DNA from 4 places in the Lysinibacillus sp. Bpr_S20 genome. Region 3 is predicted to be linked to each of the others. Evidence: riboswitches for the same ligand, from Rfam matches in the RefSeq annotation. Region 3 holds a riboswitch; each other region holds the start of a gene.
What was found. Region 3 has a riboswitch for cobalamin ahead of cobT (nicotinate-nucleotide--dimethylbenzimidazole phosphoribosyltransferase). Riboswitches for the same ligand answer to the same signal wherever they lie in the genome.
Positions count from the first base shown of each region.

Region 1: it holds a riboswitch for cobalamin, as region 3 does, so the genes downstream of both, MWJ95_RS08665 ((2Fe-2S) ferredoxin domain-containing protein) here and cobT (nicotinate-nucleotide--dimethylbenzimidazole phosphoribosyltransferase) in region 3, are expected to answer to the same signal.
Region 2: it holds a riboswitch for cobalamin, as region 3 does, so the genes downstream of both, MWJ95_RS16100 (hypothetical protein) here and cobT (nicotinate-nucleotide--dimethylbenzimidazole phosphoribosyltransferase) in region 3, are expected to answer to the same signal.
Region 4: it holds a riboswitch for cobalamin, as region 3 does, so the genes downstream of both, MWJ95_RS04460 (hypothetical protein) here and cobT (nicotinate-nucleotide--dimethylbenzimidazole phosphoribosyltransferase) in region 3, are expected to answer to the same signal.

Region 1 is NZ_JALNLQ010000003.1:167,524-172,365, forward strand. It holds gene cobJ (precorrin-3B C(17)-methyltransferase) at 1-497, opposite strand, end outside; gene MWJ95_RS08665 ((2Fe-2S) ferredoxin domain-containing protein) at 502-873, opposite strand; cobalamin riboswitch at 1,012-1,194, opposite strand; cobalamin riboswitch at 1,411-1,595, shown strand; gene MWJ95_RS24440 (hypothetical protein) at 1,809-1,940, shown strand; gene MWJ95_RS08670 (energy-coupling factor ABC transporter permease) at 1,987-2,733, shown strand; gene MWJ95_RS08675 (energy-coupling factor ABC transporter substrate-binding protein) at 2,737-3,009, shown strand; gene cbiQ (cobalt ECF transporter T component CbiQ) at 3,015-3,785, shown strand; gene MWJ95_RS08685 (energy-coupling factor ABC transporter ATP-binding protein) at 3,785-4,621, shown strand.
Region 2 is NZ_JALNLQ010000006.1:153,442-158,283, forward strand. It holds gene MWJ95_RS16090 (C40 family peptidase) at 42-1,271, shown strand; gene MWJ95_RS16095 (hypothetical protein) at 1,755-2,303, shown strand; cobalamin riboswitch at 2,530-2,737, shown strand; gene MWJ95_RS16100 (hypothetical protein) at 2,935-3,477, shown strand; gene MWJ95_RS16105 (ABC transporter substrate-binding protein) at 3,479-4,438, shown strand.
Region 3 is NZ_JALNLQ010000010.1:148,992-153,833, reverse strand. It holds gene MWJ95_RS20405 (rhodanese-like domain-containing protein) at 1-45, shown strand, start outside; gene MWJ95_RS20400 (PaREP1 family protein) at 103-498, opposite strand; gene MWJ95_RS20395 (DMT family transporter) at 770-1,639, shown strand; cobalamin riboswitch at 1,754-1,930, shown strand; gene cobT (nicotinate-nucleotide--dimethylbenzimidazole phosphoribosyltransferase) at 2,045-3,100, shown strand; gene MWJ95_RS20385 (trimeric intracellular cation channel family protein) at 3,204-3,809, opposite strand; gene MWJ95_RS20380 (methionine gamma-lyase family protein) at 4,376-4,842, shown strand, end outside.
Region 4 is NZ_JALNLQ010000001.1:879,781-884,622, reverse strand. It holds gene MWJ95_RS04465 (elongation factor G) at 1-1,893, shown strand, start outside; gene MWJ95_RS04460 (hypothetical protein) at 2,313-3,050, opposite strand; cobalamin riboswitch at 3,296-3,479, opposite strand; partial or broken gene MWJ95_RS04455 (DUF2268 domain-containing putative Zn-dependent protease) at 3,636-4,606, opposite strand; gene MWJ95_RS04450 (amidase family protein) at 4,837-4,842, opposite strand, start outside.

The DNA.
Region 1 (4,842 bases), on a different contig from region 3:
GCAATAACAAAATCCGCCATCGCTGCTGCCTCTACTCGTTTTGCAATTAAATTCCAAGGTGTTAAGTGGTCACTTAAACTAATCGTACAGGCGTCATGCATAATTGGAGCACCTAGTAAACTTGCACATGAATTAATAGCAGAAATACCAGGAACGATTTCAACCTCGATACCAGTTGCTTCTGTCCAGCCTAGCTCGATTAAGACCTCATATACTAATCCAGCCATTCCATAAACGCCTGCATCTCCACTAGAAATAACCGAGACGATACTTCCAGCCTCCGCTTGACGTACTGCTTCCTGCGCTCGAGAAACCTCCTCTGTCATACCAGTACTAATAATCGATTTTGCACTTACTAAATCCTGAATTAGTTCAACATACGTTTTATAGCCTATGATCATATCACTTTGTTGTAGTGCCTCTACAGCACGAGTCGTAATATGTTTAAAGTCTCCAGGACCAAAGCCAACTACGAAAATCTTACCTTTTTGCGCCATTTTGTTACCCCTCTTTCACCTTTTCAATACCTTTAATGGCTGTTGTTTGTGCTGTACGCTGTAGCGAACCTTCACGCATTGTAAAGACATGCTCATTCTGTAAAGATTCATGATTTAAATCTTGAACGAGTGCTCTTCCATGCTCCTTTGTCGGCACACGGTACCAATTCCCTTGAGGATATGCAATGACCACACAAGCATCCTTACACCTACCATTGCACCGAGTCCTCGTCGTATGTATTTCCTGATCAAGCGCTAGCAACTGAATCTCATCACGGATTGCCAGTGTAATATCCTCAGCATCTTTTTTCATACAGCTACTACCATTACAAATAAAAAGATGCGTTTTCATCCCCTCTAAATTCCAAGTTGTCATCGTTGTTCTCCCCTCATTTGCTTTAAGAAAAAGAAAAACCTCTACTCTAAAACGAAGAGTAAAGGTTTTGTAGAAGCCAAATAAAAACGAATATTACGGATACTCGCTCTCGCTTCAACTTCTCCCTCCGAAAAGTTTGCATGCATTATCACATAAGCAGGTTTCCTGACTTAAGCTTCCTTTTACTTTCGCGCCTTCCTAGTTTTCACTAGTGGCATCCGCGATTTCATCAGCTTTTACAGTAGCGGGGGCTGTATCGGATTTTCACCGATTTCCCTATTATCTTGAACATATTCAAGCACTTATGGACGTTTTATATAAATTTATGTAATTGAAAACTGTTTCTATCATAGCTTATTTTTTTAAAATTTCAATATTTCTTTCTTAATTTGTGACATTTTTATTCATTTTTTTAGAAAAATGAGACATTCGTTTACTATTTATCCGAATTTTCTACATAGATATTCAATTTTAAATTTTTTCACAAAAGTATAGCATATTTATGGAAAATCATGTTACACTTTGTCGTGAAATCTCACAACTTCATCTTTTTTCGGTGCGAATTGTTCAGCATTTCGCTTAAAAGGGAAGCCGGTTTAAGTCCGGCGCGGTCCCGCCACTGTACTAGGGAGTTTTATAGAGAATGTCACTGTCCAATGGATGGGAAGACCTATAAAACGTTGAACTAAAGCCAGGAGACCTGCCGAAAAATATGTGATCGTTTCAACCTACGAGGATGGGTGTGCGGCTGAGCAGATTAGAATTTTATTTGCATTTTTTAGCTATGCACTTTTCCACTATCGGAGAAGTGCTTTTTTCATTCAGAAGAGACTCCATCTCAAGATAGTAAATGAGTACAGATATGGTCCCAATCGGGCCAAAACACCTACTGAATGAAAAAAAGCCTCTGGCGGATGTCGCGGATTTTTAAAGGAATGAATTGTGATTGCACAATTCAAAATCCGAATGCATTATTTATCTGTGCGAAAGCAAAGCGACAGCTACAAATGGTTTCTGTAGCGAAAGCAAAGCGACAGCTACAATTACGCCAAGGCAAAATTATATAGCCTCGCATACTATTTCGAAAAATTTTAAAGCTAGGAGGAGAGATTTTTGAAATTTTCAGGTTGGAAGCTTAGTTATTTCTTATTGGCATTTTTATTCGTGCCAAATCGTGCATTTGCGATGCACATTATGGAAGGCTTTTTACCAATTGAATGGGCCATTTTTTGGTGGGTGGTATCGATACCATTTATTATTTTAGGATTACGTTCTATTCGTAAAACTATTGATGAAAATCCTGAAACAAAAATGATATTAGGTCTATCGGGTGCCTTTGCTTTTGTGCTATCAGCCTTAAAAATCCCTTCTGTAACGGGGAGTTGCTCGCATCCGACAGGAGTTGGGCTTGGGACAGTTCTTTTTGGACCATTGGCGATGAGTGTTATCGGGACAATCGTATTATTATTCCAATCTTTACTTTTAGCACATGGTGGACTTACAACTTTAGGCGCTAATGCATTTTCTATGGCAATTGCTGGTCCTATTATTGCTTATTATGTTTTTAAGGGTTCACAAAAAATAGGTTTATCATTTTCGGTTGCCGTCTTTTTAGCAGCCATGCTTGGTGATTTAGGGACATATGTTGTCACTTCTGTACAATTAGCTCTTGCATTCCCTTCTGAAGTTGGTGGCTTTATAGCTTCATTCACAAAGTTTGCTGGTATTTTTGCGTTGACGCAAGTTCCTCTTGCTGTTAGTGAAGGTCTTTTAACAGTGATCGTTATGAACTTCCTGAAAAAATACAATGTCAGTGAATTAAAAGCTTTACGTATTTTCTCAGCAAAGGAGGCTCATTAAAAAATGAAAAAAAACTTATTGCTTTTAGCCATTGTTGTATTGCTAGCAATCTTCCCTCTATTCATTCAAAAAGGCGCAGAATTCGAGGGGGCTGATGGCGAAGCAGAAGCAGCAATTGGTGAAATCGATGCTAGCTATGAGCCATGGTTTGAAAGTTTATGGGAGCCACCAAGTGGTGAAATTGAAAGCTTATTATTCGCTCTGCAAGCTGCTATTGGCGCTGGATTTATCGGCTATTTTATTGGCTTAATGCGTGGCAAACATAAAGAAGGTTAAACGCCATGTTACTCATTGATAAGTATGCTTATATGAATAAACTAGCATCTGTTCATCCGCTAGAAAAAATGGCGTTATCCCTTGGACTACTTTTATTGTCGCTTATCATGAGAGATGAACGAATTTCACTCATCACATTTCTTGTGATGAGTGCTTTTATCATTTTAGTCGCAAAAATCCCTGCCAAATATTACGGCAAATTATTATTGCTACCTGGATTTTTTTTACTATCAAGTTTAGCATCCATTTTAATTTCTATAGGGCCAGCAACAAGTTCGCTCCCTTCAAACATTTGGTCATTTTCTCTTCATAATTGGACAATTTTTGTAGGTAGTGCGAGCCTAGTGACAGCACAACAGCTTTTTTTCATCGTCCTTGGCAGTATTAGCTGTTTGTATTTTTTAATTCTCACAACATCTGTTCAATCCATTTGTTACGTTTTGCGACAATGGCGACTTCCTACTCTGTTTGTAGAGCTAGTAGAGCTAACGTATCGTTTTATTTTTATCTTTTTAGATAGTATGCAAAAAATTCACCTTGCCCAACAGGCTCGATTAGGGTACAGCTCCCCTATGCAATGGCTTCGCTCCGTATCAATGTTGATTGCAGCTTTATTTGTCGAGATGTTCCAACGAAGTCGTGAGCTGAATAATGCGATGGAAGCACGTGGTGGCGAAGCTGTCTATTGGCAGCAGGATGTCAGCTATAACATAAATAATTGGCTAGGTATTGCCGCTATTTTTATACTCCTTATCATTTATGGAGGTTTTTTCTAATGACAGACTTATACTTTGAATTAACAGATTTATCTTACGCTTATGCAGATGGAACTCATGCCTTAACAGATATTACACTTCAGATTCCAAAGGGGAAAAAAATCGCTTTACTTGGTCATAATGGGGCTGGAAAATCAACGTTATTTCAGCATTTAAACGGTATTTTAAAGCCTACTAATGGAAGTATATCCTTTTGCGGCAACGAACTTAAGTATAGTAGAAAAGCATTAAAAGAATTGCGTCAACAAGTTGGTATTGTTTTTCAGGATGCGGACAACCAGCTTTTTTCTGGCACAGTTAAGCAAGATATTGCATTTGGACCGCTGAATCTTGGCTGGACAACCGAAAAAATTGAAGAAAAAATGGCATGGGCTGTCGCTCAAACTGAAGTCGAAGCACTACTAAATAAACCAATCCATTTTTTGAGTGTTGGACAGAAAAAACGTGTCGCTATGGCAGGAGTTCTGGCAATGGAACCATCCATTTTATTATTAGATGAACCGACAGCTGGACTTGATAATTATTTCAGTGCTCAAGTTTTACACTATTTAGCCTCGTTAGAGAACGGTGAAAGAACAATTTTACTAGCTACTCATGATATCCCATTAGCCTATGAATGGGCAGATCAAATAATCGTGATGGAAGCTGGGAGAATTATTTATAATGGAGATCCAGTCGACATGTTTTTTCAAGAGGATTTGCTTGAAAGAGCTCATCTTGAACGCCCTTGGGTTTTCGAAATGGCCCTTGCCCTACAAAATAAAGAACTATTTGAGAAAAACATCAAAATGCCTCGTTCGAAGGAAGATTTACAGAGACTTATTGAACAGCTGTAAGGCAATTTGACCAACGCCAATTGTGCCAAACCACTCCCCTACTCTCATCTCACAAATCAAGTAGGAATGGTTCCAGCAGACTATATATATTTATGTGCTGTTTTTAGTTCTAATCGTAATAGCACTTTTACAAAAATTTATAATGGAAAAATATAGAATGGTTCTTTTGGAAAAATATACGCTATTTACGAAACTTTTCTATTACTCATTCGTAATAGTAG
Region 2 (4,842 bases), on a different contig from region 3:
TTCCAATGATTACATTAAAATTCTAAGAACGAAATTGACTAGTGAAGGGAAAGAATAACGTGGGTAAGCGCAATAAATGGCGTAAGTCGATGGTGCTAGCATTAGCACTAGCTGGCGGCTTATTATTTAATACAGTTCAACCAACAGTAGTGCACGCAGAAGAAACATCTCAACAAATGATTGATAAGAAGGCTAAAATAGATAAAGAAGTTAAAAAGCTACAAGAAGAATTAACTAAACTAGAAAAAGAAATCGATGAAAAAGTAAAAGTATTTAACAAAGTACAGGCGGATATTAAAGAAGTTGATGCAAATATTGTAGATACTAAAAAACGTATTGAGCAACGTTCAGCGATTTTAAGTGATCGTATGGCTGCATACCAAGCTCAAGATACTACTGTAGGTGTTTATTTAAACGCTGTTCTTGAATCAAAAAGCTTTGCAGATTTAATGGACCGTGTCGTAGCGGTAAAAACATTAATGGATGCTGACCAAGAATTAGTTGATCAACAAGAAGCAGACAAGGCTGACTTAGAGAAACAAAAAACAACATTAAATGAAAAACAAAAAGAGCTTCAAAAGCAATTCCAAGAGCTTCAACAAAAGGAAAGCGAAATGGAAGTGAAAAAAGCTGAAAACGAAGCGAAATCTCTTGCATTAAAGGCACAAATTGCAACGAAACAAGAAGAAGAACGTTTAGAAGCAGAACGTAAAGCAGCAGAGGAAGAAGCAGCTCGTTTACGTGCACTTCAAGCAGCCACTCCAGTTGTACAAGCAACAAACAACAACGGTAACAACAATGCAAATAACAACGTGAACAATAATAGAAATACTAGCAACGCTAACAATAGTAGCAATAGTGGCAAAGAGAACAATGAAAAATCACCACAAGTAACTATTGGTTCTGGATCAGGCACTGCATCTTCAGGTGATGCTATTTCAACTGCGAAGCAATTCCTAGGTCGTAGCTATGTTTGGGGCGGAAGTAACCCATCGACAGGATTTGACTGTTCAGGTCTTGTACAATGGTCTTATAAACAAGCAGGCGTATCTTTACCACGTACAGCATCACAACAATATTTAGCAACACAACGTATTTCAGCAAGTGAGGCACGTGTAGGTGACCTAGTATTCTTCAGCTATGGTTCAGGTATCGCGCATGTAGGTATTTACTTAGGCAACAACACGATGATCGATGCTCAAAATAGAGGTGTTGTTATCGAATCACTTGATTGGTGGAAGCAATATTTAGTAGGCTTCGGTCGTATTTAATTTTTCAGCAAAAGAGATTTACTGAGCCCTACTATTATATAGACGATTTAAAACACGAAAAGGTTATCTTTGTAAGTCATTTACAAAGATAACCTTTTTTTATTATTTGGAGTGTAGCCCGTAAAAGCTAACTGATAAATCACGCAAGGATAGGGCTATCCGATAAATTAGGCTCGACTACTCGACGAATAATGAGTAAAATAACATCTAGGATGAATAAATTTACATAAGTTGATATATTTACTACTATAGACATGGTTATTAAAAGGATTATGTGTTTTTCCCGTAACCGGAAATGATTTCTTGCATCTTGAACCTCATTTCTGATAATTTTGAAATATACAGTTATGAAGCTATCCTAAAAAATTAAATTATTTGAGACTTTAGTTTTGTAGCACTAAAGTAACAAATGATAGAAATTAAGATAACACTTGCAAGTTCACCATTTTTTACGTTCTGAAACAATAAAGGTAGGGATGAATCATGGAAAAAGAGATTTTGCAACTTTTTAGTAATTTAACAGAGCATGACCGAGATATTCAATATAAATCATACGAAGAATTAATGAAAATTATGCAGGAACCAGTTGACTGGACATATTCAGTTTGGGAACAACTTGTTCAGGCTCTTACATCTAAAAATGGACATGTCCGTGCAAGTGCTGCACAATTTTTATGCGCATTAGCAGCAAAAAGTGACCCTGAAGAAAGAGTGTTAGAGGATTTCTTAAAGATTTGGGCAATAACTTATGATGAAGAAACAGGAACGGCGAGGCATACTTTGCAGGCGATTTGGAGAATAGGTTTAGCAGGGCAGGTACAAAGAGATTTAGTCGTTTCATATTTGGCGAAAAGATTTCAAATATGCCTTGATGAAAAGCACCCGACATTGATACGTTATGATATTATTGTATCTTTTAAAAAGCTATTCGATGCAACGAATGACCCAAAATTACTAGAGATTGCACGACGTTTAATAGAAGAAGAGGAAGATGCAAAAAGCAAAATGAAGTATAAGAATGCCATCCGTTAAACGTTTGGAATGGCTATTTTTTGTACAGATTCTTTCGTTAAAAATTAAGCAATTCATTATATGTATCAAAACAAATACCAGCACGAGTATGGGAAATGTCTCTGAAGGCAATCAAAAATATTTGTGTGCATAAAGATACCTACATGATTTTATTCATCGTATTTGTTTATTCTAATTCCACAGCTATTTTTTCCTATCAATCTATGTTAAACTGCATAACAAGTGAATAATTCTTGCAGAATAAGGGTGCTGAACTATAGCATAATCGGGAATTCGGTGAAAATCCGGAGCTGTTTCCGCAACTGTAAGTACAGAAATCATAAAAATATGCCACTGTTGAACTATTTAATGGGAAGGCTTTTTATGACTCACGACGTGATTATAATGTAGTGAACTGTACAAGCCAGGAGACCGACCTTTGTTTGAACGTATAGATAACTCTTCGGAAGCTAGGAGAATATGCGGCAAATACATAGGCTTTGATGTGTCTACGCGACACTATTTTATGTTATTTTCGTTGTTTCCTTAGGAGTGGAAACAACGTTTTTTATGTGCACTTATTAATGCATCTGATGAGATTCACGGATGTTATAAGTAAGAGTTTTTCACGAGGGAAAGCGGGGACTTAGATTTGAAAAAAGATGCACGTTATTCTTGTTATCCATTTATGCGTGAACAGGCATCCACAGTAGATTTTGAAATTCGAACGGATAGCCTTACTACACATATTGGTGTCGCTTTGGCGGCGGTGAAAAAGGAAAATGTAAAAGTAGTATCAGATGATTTACTTACCATTTTGCCAATGGCTTACCATGTAAATGGCTCTGTCCGAGGTAAATTAGCAGTAACCGCAGATGATTTGACTTGGCTAAGTAATCGCTATGATTTCTATGTTAGTCATGTTAAGGATGAAATACAAAACTTTGTATTACCTCAAGGAACAGAGGCTGCTACTGCATTACATTTATGCCGCAGTGAAGCGAAAAAATCATATCGTGTTTTGCACAAAGTATCTGAAGAACGAGAAGTACCAGCTATTCTCTTTGATTACTTAGGATTACTGGCCAATGTCTTTTTTGTAATGGCTGTCTATATGAATCAGCATGCTGGTATTGCTGAAATACCGTTTATTAGTAAGTCATACCCGATGAAAAAGAAAAAGGAGAATCAATGAAATGAAGAAAATGTTAAAGCTGCAATGGCTTTCAGTATTGATGCTGGCACTTGTATTAGTTGGCTGTGGTACGAAAGAGGATACTAATAAAAAGACCGTTTCTAAAGAAGATCAACAAGTCGAGAAAACAAGTTATAAAGTTAAGGATGACCGTGGCGTAGAAGTAGAGTTTGCTGCAGTACCTAAAACTATTGTTTCGTTGCAACCGAGTAATACAGAAATTTTATTTGCTCTAGGCGTTGGCGATAAAATCGTTGGTGCAACAGAATTTGATACGTATCCAGAAGAAGCTCAAAAAATTGAGCGTGTTTCTGATTCCGTAAAATTCAATAGTGAGCGTATTTTAACGTTAAAGCCAGATGTAGTTATTGCCTATACAACTGGAAATGAAGAAACGTTAACGGCATTAAAAGGTCTCGAGGATGCAGGTATTAAAGTGTTTGCCATTCAATCAGCTACTTCATTTGATGATGTTTACGGTGATATCCAACAAATCGCAACGGTGATGGGAATCGAAAATAAAGGCGACAAATTAAATGAAGATATTAAAGCTAAAATTGCGGAAGTCCAAGCGAAAGTTAAAGATGTGAAAACGCCAAAAAATATTTACCTAGAAATTAGTCCGAAGCCAGACATATATACGGCTGGTTCTGGTACATTCCAACAAGAGATTTTAAATGCTGCGAATGTTAAAAACGTTTTTGATAACCTCCAAAGCTGGGCAAAGGTATCTGAGGAAGATGTTATTGCGAAAAACCCAGATGTTATATTAACAACAGTAAACTATGCGAAAGACCCAGCTGCAGAAATTCTTTCTCGTGATGGATGGAATACAATCACGGCTATTCAAAATAAAGCAGTTTACTATATAGATACTGATGTTTCCAACCGTCCAGGTCCACGTATTGGTGAAGCTGTTGAGTTAATAGCAAAAGCTGTATACCCTGAGTTATTTAAATAATTGATATTGAAAAATAGTATTTTGGAGCTGTCCTTTATCGAGGGCAGCTTTTTTTGCTGGATAATTTTCTGGTAGTGAGTGATTTACTATGAAGATTCTTTGGCCCTGCCCTGCTTTGAAGGAAAAGTGATCGGGTGGAGTGGGAAACTGCTCCGCTTTGCAGGAAAAGTGATCAGGTAGAGTGGGAAACTGCTCCGCTTTGCAGGAAAAGTGATCAGGTAGAGTGGGAAACTGCTCGGCTTTGAAGGAAAAGTGATCAGGTAGAGTGGGAAACTGCTCGGCTTTGAAGGAAAAGTGGTCGGGTAGAGTGGGAAACTGCTCGGCTTTGAAGGAAAAGTGATCAGGTAGAGTGGAAAACTGCTCGGCTTTGAAGGAAAAGTGATCAGGTAGAGTGAGAAACTGCT
Region 3 (4,842 bases):
GAAGGCGGCATGCTTGCTTATGATGGAGAGTTAGAATTTAAATAATGACGTACTGTAAAGAGAAAGAGCCTATCAATAGTTGCTCTTTCTTTTTTCTTGTTCTTATTTTTTTAGTGAGTTCATGATAAGGCTAAAGTTTTTTTCGAAATTCTTGTATGGATTAACATTTTTTTGCCCGCGAATCTTTGAAGTGTAACTAGCAAAGTTTAAACCAGCACCGTAAATTTGTAATGCGCCATTCGCAAGATCTCCTTTCTTAAGAAGTTCAATACCTTCCTTTAAGAAGTTTTCGCTCTCATCTAAGTGACATTCAGTAATGTTTTTATCGCCACTGTGAAATAACTTTAAGTTTTCAATGATTTTATTTGCCGTATCTTCTCCTATAGAAGCGTCTACATTGATTAATATTTGGTTTATCGGTTTTACTAGCTGAGCATATAGGCTATCATAATTTTCGCATGTTTCAGCAATTGCGTTTCTTAGCTCTTTTGTGTCCATCGTCTCTTCTCCTATCTTTTGATTTTGTCCTACCCTTACATTGTATGAACGCCCAAACTTATCTAGCATTAATATTCTTGTGCATGAATATTCAGAAATATGTTACAATTAAATCCGTTAAGGAGGGATAAGTATGTATCGAACGATTGCACCCCCAGCAATGTCTTTACAGTAGAATCTACTGTTTAGGCATTCGATAAATGCTTGCTAATTCTCAATAGATTCTACTGTATATCGAAGACTTTATACATGTAGAAAGTAGGAATTAGAAATGAGCGGAAAACTATCTTTTATTTTATCAATGGTTATTTTTGGCGCTGTCGGTGTTTTTGCAAAATATATTAAGTTACCTTCAAGTGAAATTGCCTTTTGGATGAGTCTCATTGGCACTTGTTTTTTACTATTGATGTTCTTTTATAAAAAAGAAAGATTTACGAAAACTACAGTTTTGCAAAACAAATGGCCATTAGTACTTTCGAGCTTAGCCTTATGTGGTAATTGGATTTTTCTTTTCCAAGCGTACAAGGAAACAACCATCGCAAATGCAGCTCTTAGCTACTATTTTGCTCCAGTACTAGTGATTTGTTTATCACCGATCGTTTTGAAAGAGAAAATAGTAGTAAGAAAAATTTTTTATGTTTGTGTTGCACTAGTAGGGCTGTTTTTTATTGTCCAAAGTCAAACTACCGAAACGAGTGGACATTATATCGGTATTATCTATGGGCTTATTGCAGCTTGCTTCTATACAATAGTGACATTCACCAATAAGTATATTCGTGGATTAAAAGAGCCAAATAATACGATTATTCAACTTGCTTTAGCAGCGTTATTTCTTGCCATTTATCTTTTTGGGACTAATGGGTTCCAAATAGTTCAAATCGATATAAAATCAATTAGTTTACTTATAGCATTGGGCATTGTCCATGCTGGAATAGGCTTCTATTTGTTCTTTTTTGGAATGCGTCATCTAAAAGGGCAAAGTATAGCTATTTTAAGCTATATTGATCCACTAACATCATTAGTAATTTCGACGATGATTCTAGGAGAGAAAATGACGGCCCTACAAATATTAGGCGCTATCCTTTTACTTGGCGCAACATTTCTGAGTGAAATAGATAAAACAAAGCGAATTTCACAATAGTAAACTAACAAGAAGCCTTTTGTAGATATCCAAATTTAGAAATATTTTTGATGTTTAGGTTTTCGGAAAAATTAAAACATTGACACAAAAAACACTTTGCCGTAGATTTAAAGTAATTGCATAAAAGCATTAGGTGCCCATTGCGGGAGAATAGGGAATAAAGTGAAAAGCTTTAGCGGTCCCACCACTGTAAAAGAGAGTTTCATAGAGAATGCCACTAGCATCGTGCTGGGAAGGTTCTATGAAATGTTGAAATTGAGCCAGGAGACCTGCCTATCTGCTTCGTATTATATAGACGATGGAAAAGTCTGTAGTTTATTTGTTATGAATAAACTACAGGCTTTTTATTTTTTTCTCTAAATCATTCTTCGAGTAACAAGGGCAAAAAAGAAAGGGGAAATTTTCATGCAATTATTACAACAAACGATTCAAAACATTCAAAGTGCTGACCACAAAATGATGGAGGCAGCAAGGGAACGCATAGATGCACTTTGTAAGCCGCCTAGTAGTTTAGGGAAGCTGGAGACTCTAGCTGTGCAATTATCAGGAATTACAGGCGAACTATTTCCTGCAATTGATCATAAAGCGATGATTGTTTGTGCCGCAGATCATGGTGTTTGTGATGAAGGGGTGACCTCAAATCCACAAAATGTGACGGTCTTTCAAACATTAAACTTCCCTAGAGGAGGAACTGGTGTCTGTGCTATCGCAAAAATCACAGATGCTAAAATTGTCACAGTAGATGTTGGCGTAAAAGAGGATATTCCACATGATGCGGGTGTCATTATTAAAAAAATTAAATACGGAACGGACAATATGGCAAAAGGTCCTGCTATGTCAAGGGAAGAAGCCATTCAATCCATTGAAGTAGGAATTGAAGTAGCTTCGGAAGAAATCCAAAAAGGGGTCAATGTACTCGGGACAGGTGAAATGGGCATTGGTAATACAACACCGAGTGCTGCCATATTATCGGTTCTTCGCGAATGTCATCCGAATGAAGTAACAGGCTTTGGCGCAGGTGTTGGACCAGGGGGAATAGCGCATAAAGTAGAAGTCATTCACAATGCTATTGCATTAAACAAACCAAATCGTCAGGATGCAATAGATATTCTTGCGAAAGTCGGAGGGTTAGAAATAGGTGCTATGGCTGGGGTAATACTTGCTGCTGCTGCACATCGCAAACCTGTTGTTATTGATGGCTTTATTTCTACCATCGCTGCCCTTATCGCTTTCGAACTCGAACCAAACGTCAAAGACTATATTATTCCTTCGCACGCCTCAGAAGAACCAGGTGCTAAAATTGCCGCTGAAATGCTCGGAATTGAACCGATGCTACAAATGAATATGCGATTGGGAGAGGGCTCTGGTGCAGCGTTAGCCTTTCCTATTTTGGACGCAGCTTGCTCGATGATGAAAAATATGGCTACTTTAGAAGAAGCTACGTTGTTGTTGAAAAAGTAACTTTATTAATTTTCGGGTGCTTATTGTCGCTGCCGTGGATAGATAAATAAGAAATAACAAGCCCAAATTTGATATTTGGGCTTGTTATTATGCAACAGTATAACTATGCTCGATTCAACCTCCGCAACGGTAATCGCCATTTCTTCATATAGGAAAGTATTCTTAGTACTGTGATCACACCAAATAATACATATAAAAAGAGATCCCCTGAAAATAGTTGAAGTCCGATGATAAGCCCAGCTAGTGCTGCCCAAACACCATAGATTTCATCACGGAGGACTAATGGTTGTCGTCTAGCTAATAAATCGCGAATAATTCCACCACCTGACCCTGTTAAGACAGCAGCTACAATAACCGCGCTAATTGGCATGTCGAGCTTTACAGCATACAGAGCACCTTGAATCGCAAATGCAGATAATCCAATAGCATCAGTGATATTGCCCCAGCGATGCCAATGTTGAATAAGTCGATGCGGAAATAAGAAAAAAATTGTAATGGCTGCAATGGCAATTTGAAACATCATATCCTGCCCCCACAGTGTAGTTACAGGTAACCCTATCAATAGATTTCGTATAGCTCCACCACCGAATGCGGTTACGATACCGAGTATATAGACACCGAATAAATCGTATTCTTCCTCCATTGCAATTATTGCCCCGGAAATAGCAAAGGCGATTGTTCCAATGATACTAAAAACCTCCCAAGCCAACCCTGTCACCCCTTAGTTGAATAAATCATTTTGTTTTCATTCAGTAGGTGTTTGGACACCTACTGAATGAAGATAAAGCCTCCGTACGCAATTTCGTCCAGAAAAAATTGATGTTGTTGTAATTAAAAATCATGAAAGACTTCTTTTTGGTATATAAGAGTTATTACAAAGAAAGTAACGCCTTATAATTTGGAATTATCCGACATTAAATAACGGGCGTGTTGATTAGGAAAAAATAGGTTTATTATGTATTCCCATTTTAACTGATTGTAGCGAAGGGCTACTCGACGCTCGCCCGCAGGAAGCTTTGCTCTGCGCGAAAGCGAAGCGTCAGCGACAAAGCGAGTAGCCCGTAGCAGAAATCAGCCTCTTCAAATTAATTTGGATGTATAAAAAATGGTTTTTAACACACCTAATTAAATAACTTATTATAACAAAGAAAAATAGTTTAAGTTTGCAATTTGAACTTTGCAAGTAATGCAATCAGAAACGAAAGCAATTTTTGCAGGCAGGCTCACAAATTGTTAAGATAAGATTTGAACAAATGTGAAATGGAGAAGAACAGTATGACTTTTACAACCAATCTAACAGAAGAGACATTAGCATTAGCTGCTAAAATAGAAGCAAAGGTACGCCCTTTTCATGCAAAGGTAGAAGAAATGGCGTTCTTCAATCAACAAAAAGTGCTTGCTGCGTTCCGTAAGCATCAAGTAAGTGATTATCATCTGCACCCATCTAACGGTTATGGCTATGATGATGAGGGGCGTGACAATTTAGAACGTGTTTATGCAGAGGTCTTTGGAGCGGAGGCTGCCATTGTACGTCCGCAAATTATTTCTGGTACACATGCAATCACACTTAGCTTATTCGGAGTGTTACGTCCTGGTGATGAATTACTTTATATTTCGGGTCAGCCGTATGATACATTGCAATCAATCGTCGATGGTGGAGACAAGGATACTGGCTCGTTAAAAGATTATAAAATCGGTTATAGCCATGTGGATTTAATCGATAATCAAAAGATCGATTGGAA
Region 4 (4,842 bases), on a different contig from region 3:
ACATTTTCTGAGCAGTTACTATTTCATACAAACAGTATTCAAGCTCGTGGACGAGTAGATCACCAGGACACATTTCTAGATAATCATGAGCTGGAGCGTCAGCGAGGTATTACGATTTTTGCGGAGCAAGGTCGCATGACGCTTGGGGATGATACATATACGTTAATCGATACACCCGGGCACGTCGATTTCTCTCCAGAGATGGAGCGGGCCATTCGGGTTATGGATTATGCCATTATTATTGTTAGTGCGGTTGAAGGACTACAAGGTCAGACAGAAACAGTGTGGCAACTTTTACGCCAATATCACGTCCCAACCTTCTTCTTTATCAACAAAATTGACCGTGAAGGGGCAGACGTTGAAGCCGTTCTAACACAGCTTCAACAGTATTGCTCTACGGACGTACTATTCGTAGATGAACCGCTCCGTTCTGATTATGTATCAAATGCCATGATGGAGTGGCTTGCTGAACGTGATGAGCAGCTTCTCGATGCATTTCTTAATGATACATTGGAAAGCTCTAGCTGCATGGCTCATATTCAAACGTTAATTAAACAGGAAAAGGCATTTTTGTGCTTTTCTGGCTCAGCCTTAAAAGATATTGGGATAAAGGAATTTATTTCACAGCTCCCCCTACTTACAGAGACACATTTTAATAACGAGGTGCCGTTTCAAGGCGAGGTGTTTAAAATTCGCCATGATGGGCATCAACGCTTAACGTTTATCAAGGCTTTACAAGGTACGTTGCATGTGCGTGATGAGTTTTCTTTTGGTGATGTGACTGAAAAAGTGACGGAGATTCGACTATACAATGGCAGTCGTTATGAAACAGCCCAAGAGGTCAAAGCTGGAGAAATTTTTGCAGTAAAAGGGATTAGCGAAGCAAACATCGGCGATATCATTGGTCATTCAAGGAACCCACAACCCTATGAGTTAGTACCGACTTTACAGGCAAAAGTACAGTATGAAGGCGATCAGCATATAAAGGAAGTTTTAAAAATTTTCCGCACACTTGAAGCAGAAGAACCCTCGTTACGTGTGCTTTGGCATGAAAAATTCCAAGAAATTCATGTGCATATTATGGGTGTTATTCAACTCGAAGTGCTTATCGAAGTGCTTCGTGAGCGCTTCTCGCTAGACATTTCATTTAGCGAACCACAGATTTTATATTTGGAAACGATTGCTACAACCGTGACAGGCTATGGTCATTTTGAGCCATTAAAGCATTATGCGGAAGTACATTTATTAATGGAGCCAAATACACGAGGTACCGGCAACACATTTGTCAATGCCTGTCACGCGGATGATTTATCGGTTGGGCATCAACGACTCATTGAAAAACATCTATTCGAGCGCGAACATCATGGGCTGTTAACCGGATTCCCCGTGACAGATATTCGCTTTACGCTCTTAACAGGTCGCGCACATATAAAACATACTGAAGGCGGCGATTTCCGCGAGGCAACAGTTCGTGCATTACGGCAAGGTCTAGAGCAAGCAGAAAATGTATTACTAGAGCCGTATTACCGCTTCAAGCTTAAAGCCCCTAGCGATTTTATCGGTCGCATGATGACCGATATACAGCAAGCTGCCGGTAAATTTGACGCCCCAAACTTAACAGAAAATGAAGCAATTTTAACCGGTCGCGCGCCTGTCGCAACATTTATGAGCTACAGTACAACCTTTGCCGCCTACACCAATGGTAAAGGCGTCCTTTCTCTACAATTTGATGGCTATGATGTGTGCCACAATACAGAAGCCATTATTGCAAAAATTGGCTACGATAAGAATGCCGATCCTGAGTACACATCATCGAGTATTTTTTGCGCAAAAGGCAAGGGCTACGCCGTTCCATGGGATCAAGCTGAGGCCGCTATGCATTGTATTGACTAAACTCATAAAAACAGGACTTGATTCGTTAGATCAATGTCCTGTTTTCCGGGGTATCTCTTGCTTCGCGGGTATTCTCTTCCTTTTCGCGGGTATTTGCCCTGCTTCCGCGGGTATTCTACTCCCTTTCGCGGGTATTCACTTTGATTCCGCGGATATCTCTTGCTTCGCGGATATTTGCTCTGCTTCCGCGGGTATTCTACTCCCTTTCGCGGGTATTCACTCTGACTCCGCGGGTATTTCTTCCTTCGCGGATGTTCACTCTGATTCCGCGGATATCTCTTGCTTCGCGGGTATTTGCCCTGCTTTCGCGGGTATCCACTCTTATCCCGTGGGTATCTCTCCTTCGCGGATGTTCACTCTGATTCCGCGGATATCTCTTGCTTCGCGGGTATTCGCTCTGATTCCGCGGGTATTCATATTCAACCCACGAAATTATAGGAAGGCTCCACGACAGCGTAGCTATGAGGATTTGAGAAATCCATTAAAACCTTGCCAGGTCGACTTTTTAAAAGCTGTAAATTATCAATTAACTCTAGTAATTGTTGATGTCCATTACCGCGTGGGTGCCAGTTTAAATGATATTCATTTAGTTCCTTCACTGCTTCTAAGAACTGTTGATATTCGCGCTCTACAAAATGAATCAGTTGTTTGTCTTTATGAGCTACCTGTGATAAATCCCCTAAATATATTTCATAGAAGCGCATCACTATTGAGCACAATAAATCATTGACACGAGCAGCACTTAATATTGGCTTAGGGGCTTGTGAGAGTCGCTCTAAATTTGGTTTTGCACGAGTTGAATCAATGCGTGTAATTAGATGATAATGTTCACCATTTACCTCATACACAATGGGATTGGTCGGCATGTACATCATAAAACCGTTAGTTTTTGTTTTCAGCTGATCTGTATTATTCGCCTTTGCCAAAAGGTGCCCGTTAAAACTGTCATTTTGGATCCAAATAATATCTTTATTATATAAAATTTGCTCAAATAATCGTTCATTGCTTATAAGATTGCTAGCTATCAATTGATCGACAAGTGATTCTACTACCTTTCTTGTTGCCGCTTTTTTAGTAAATTCGGTGCGTGGCTGCTTACAAATTTTCATATCTAAAGATTGTGATTCCTGTGCTGTGCATACATGAATATTCGTCATCTTGGCATCCTCTTTTCGTACATATTTTCAAAACGGAATTCATCAGTAAAAAAAGGATTTCCTATTGTACGAGGAAATCCTTCATTCTATCTTTTTCGTTCATCATATACTGTCAAACAATGCCCAAATCCGGAAGAACTAGCTTGATAGCAAATCCATTTTTTGATTTGGGACGTTCGACGTACAGTGACGAACAGAGTATTCTGTTTTGTCAACATGCCACCTCCTATTCCTCGTAGGGTTATGGTGTGTACTCATAATAGGCAGGTATCCTGACTTATGGTCATCGCTACTTTTCTCCTTCCCGTCGTTAAACAGTGGTCTATGAAAAGTCGCTCACATTTACAGTTGCGGGACAGTGTCGGATTTGCACCGACTTCCCTTTTAAGTAAATTGCACGCAATTTACACCTATTACTCCACGCTATTCAGTTGTAAAAGGAATCTAGTAAATTCTACATTCCTTATTGAATATTAAATTAATTGTAAATGAGTGTATTTCCAAAGTCAAATAACACAATAAATTCCAGTTTCTTAATCTTTTTCTTCTATTTTCTGCTTTCCCATAATGCGTTTTATAAAATTGTTATTTATAGTTTTCAAGGTAATCCCCTTTTTCAAAAATTTCTTTTGAACTTAGGGCAGTCCATTCCTCTGGTGTTAAAGTTGGGTTCAAATCAAGAAAGGATTTAACCAATTTATAGCCCACACCGTAACCATATTGACTAGGAAGGCCATTACCTCCCGAAATAATTTCGTAAGATCGATTCACGTCAGACTTTTCGAGATCTAATGCAATTTTCGACCAATCATCTTTGGTGTATGTTGTATATATTGGAGCAAAATAAATGTCAGGATAAACTAACTTATCAAACATAATCGCCTTTCCTTCAAATATTAGGTTATCCAAAACTGTAACAGGTACATCTTTACGTGCGTACTTCTCAGTCCAAACACTATGATGATATTCGTGAGCTATACTAGACCTTAAATCATTTTCGGTATAATATTTATTGTAAAAGACTATTATTTTTCCTGCCCCCACAGTAACCATATTTGCATTTGCATCTGCAACAGGAAAAACACATACTGTTGTTTCATTTCCGGATGCAATAAGGTCAGAAGATTTCAAAAGAGCTTCTTTAAGAATATTTTCTGTTTTTTCCCTATCAATGTTTTCACTTAAATTTTGATTTTCTGTTAAGCTATCAGGATCTATATTTAGAACTGGATCAGCCATATGAAGATATTCACCATTCTCAAAACAATCACTATATATTGGTTTAATTACTTCTTCATTATAAATTTCCAATCGTGATTGTTTGGGATTACTTTCAACCTTATCTTCATAATTATTGTAAAGTTTATAGGCATTTACTATTTTAAACTTTTGCTTCGTTTGAGGGTGCTCGAATGATGTAACTATACTTTCAATATCTTGTTTTCATCGGGAACGATACGTTTATTTTTCGAGTTTTCTGTTTGTGTACAAGAAGCAAGTGTTAGAGATGAAATCATTAGAAAAAATACTGCAACTATTTTCAGATAATTTTTCAAGGAAAATCCACCCTTCTCAAAATGGAATTTTTTACTTTTTTACTATTAAATATATTTTATCATATTATTTTCTTATTATTTCGAAGTTCCTCGCTTGTTTTTTCCAAAAAAAAAAGTTTTGTAAGTTCCATGAAATCTTCTAAAAAATCTAGCAAACTTTAATAACACAAAAAAGATACTTTCGTTTAGATTTTAATATCCTAAGAAAGTATCAGATTGCCCAGAAAATCTTATGA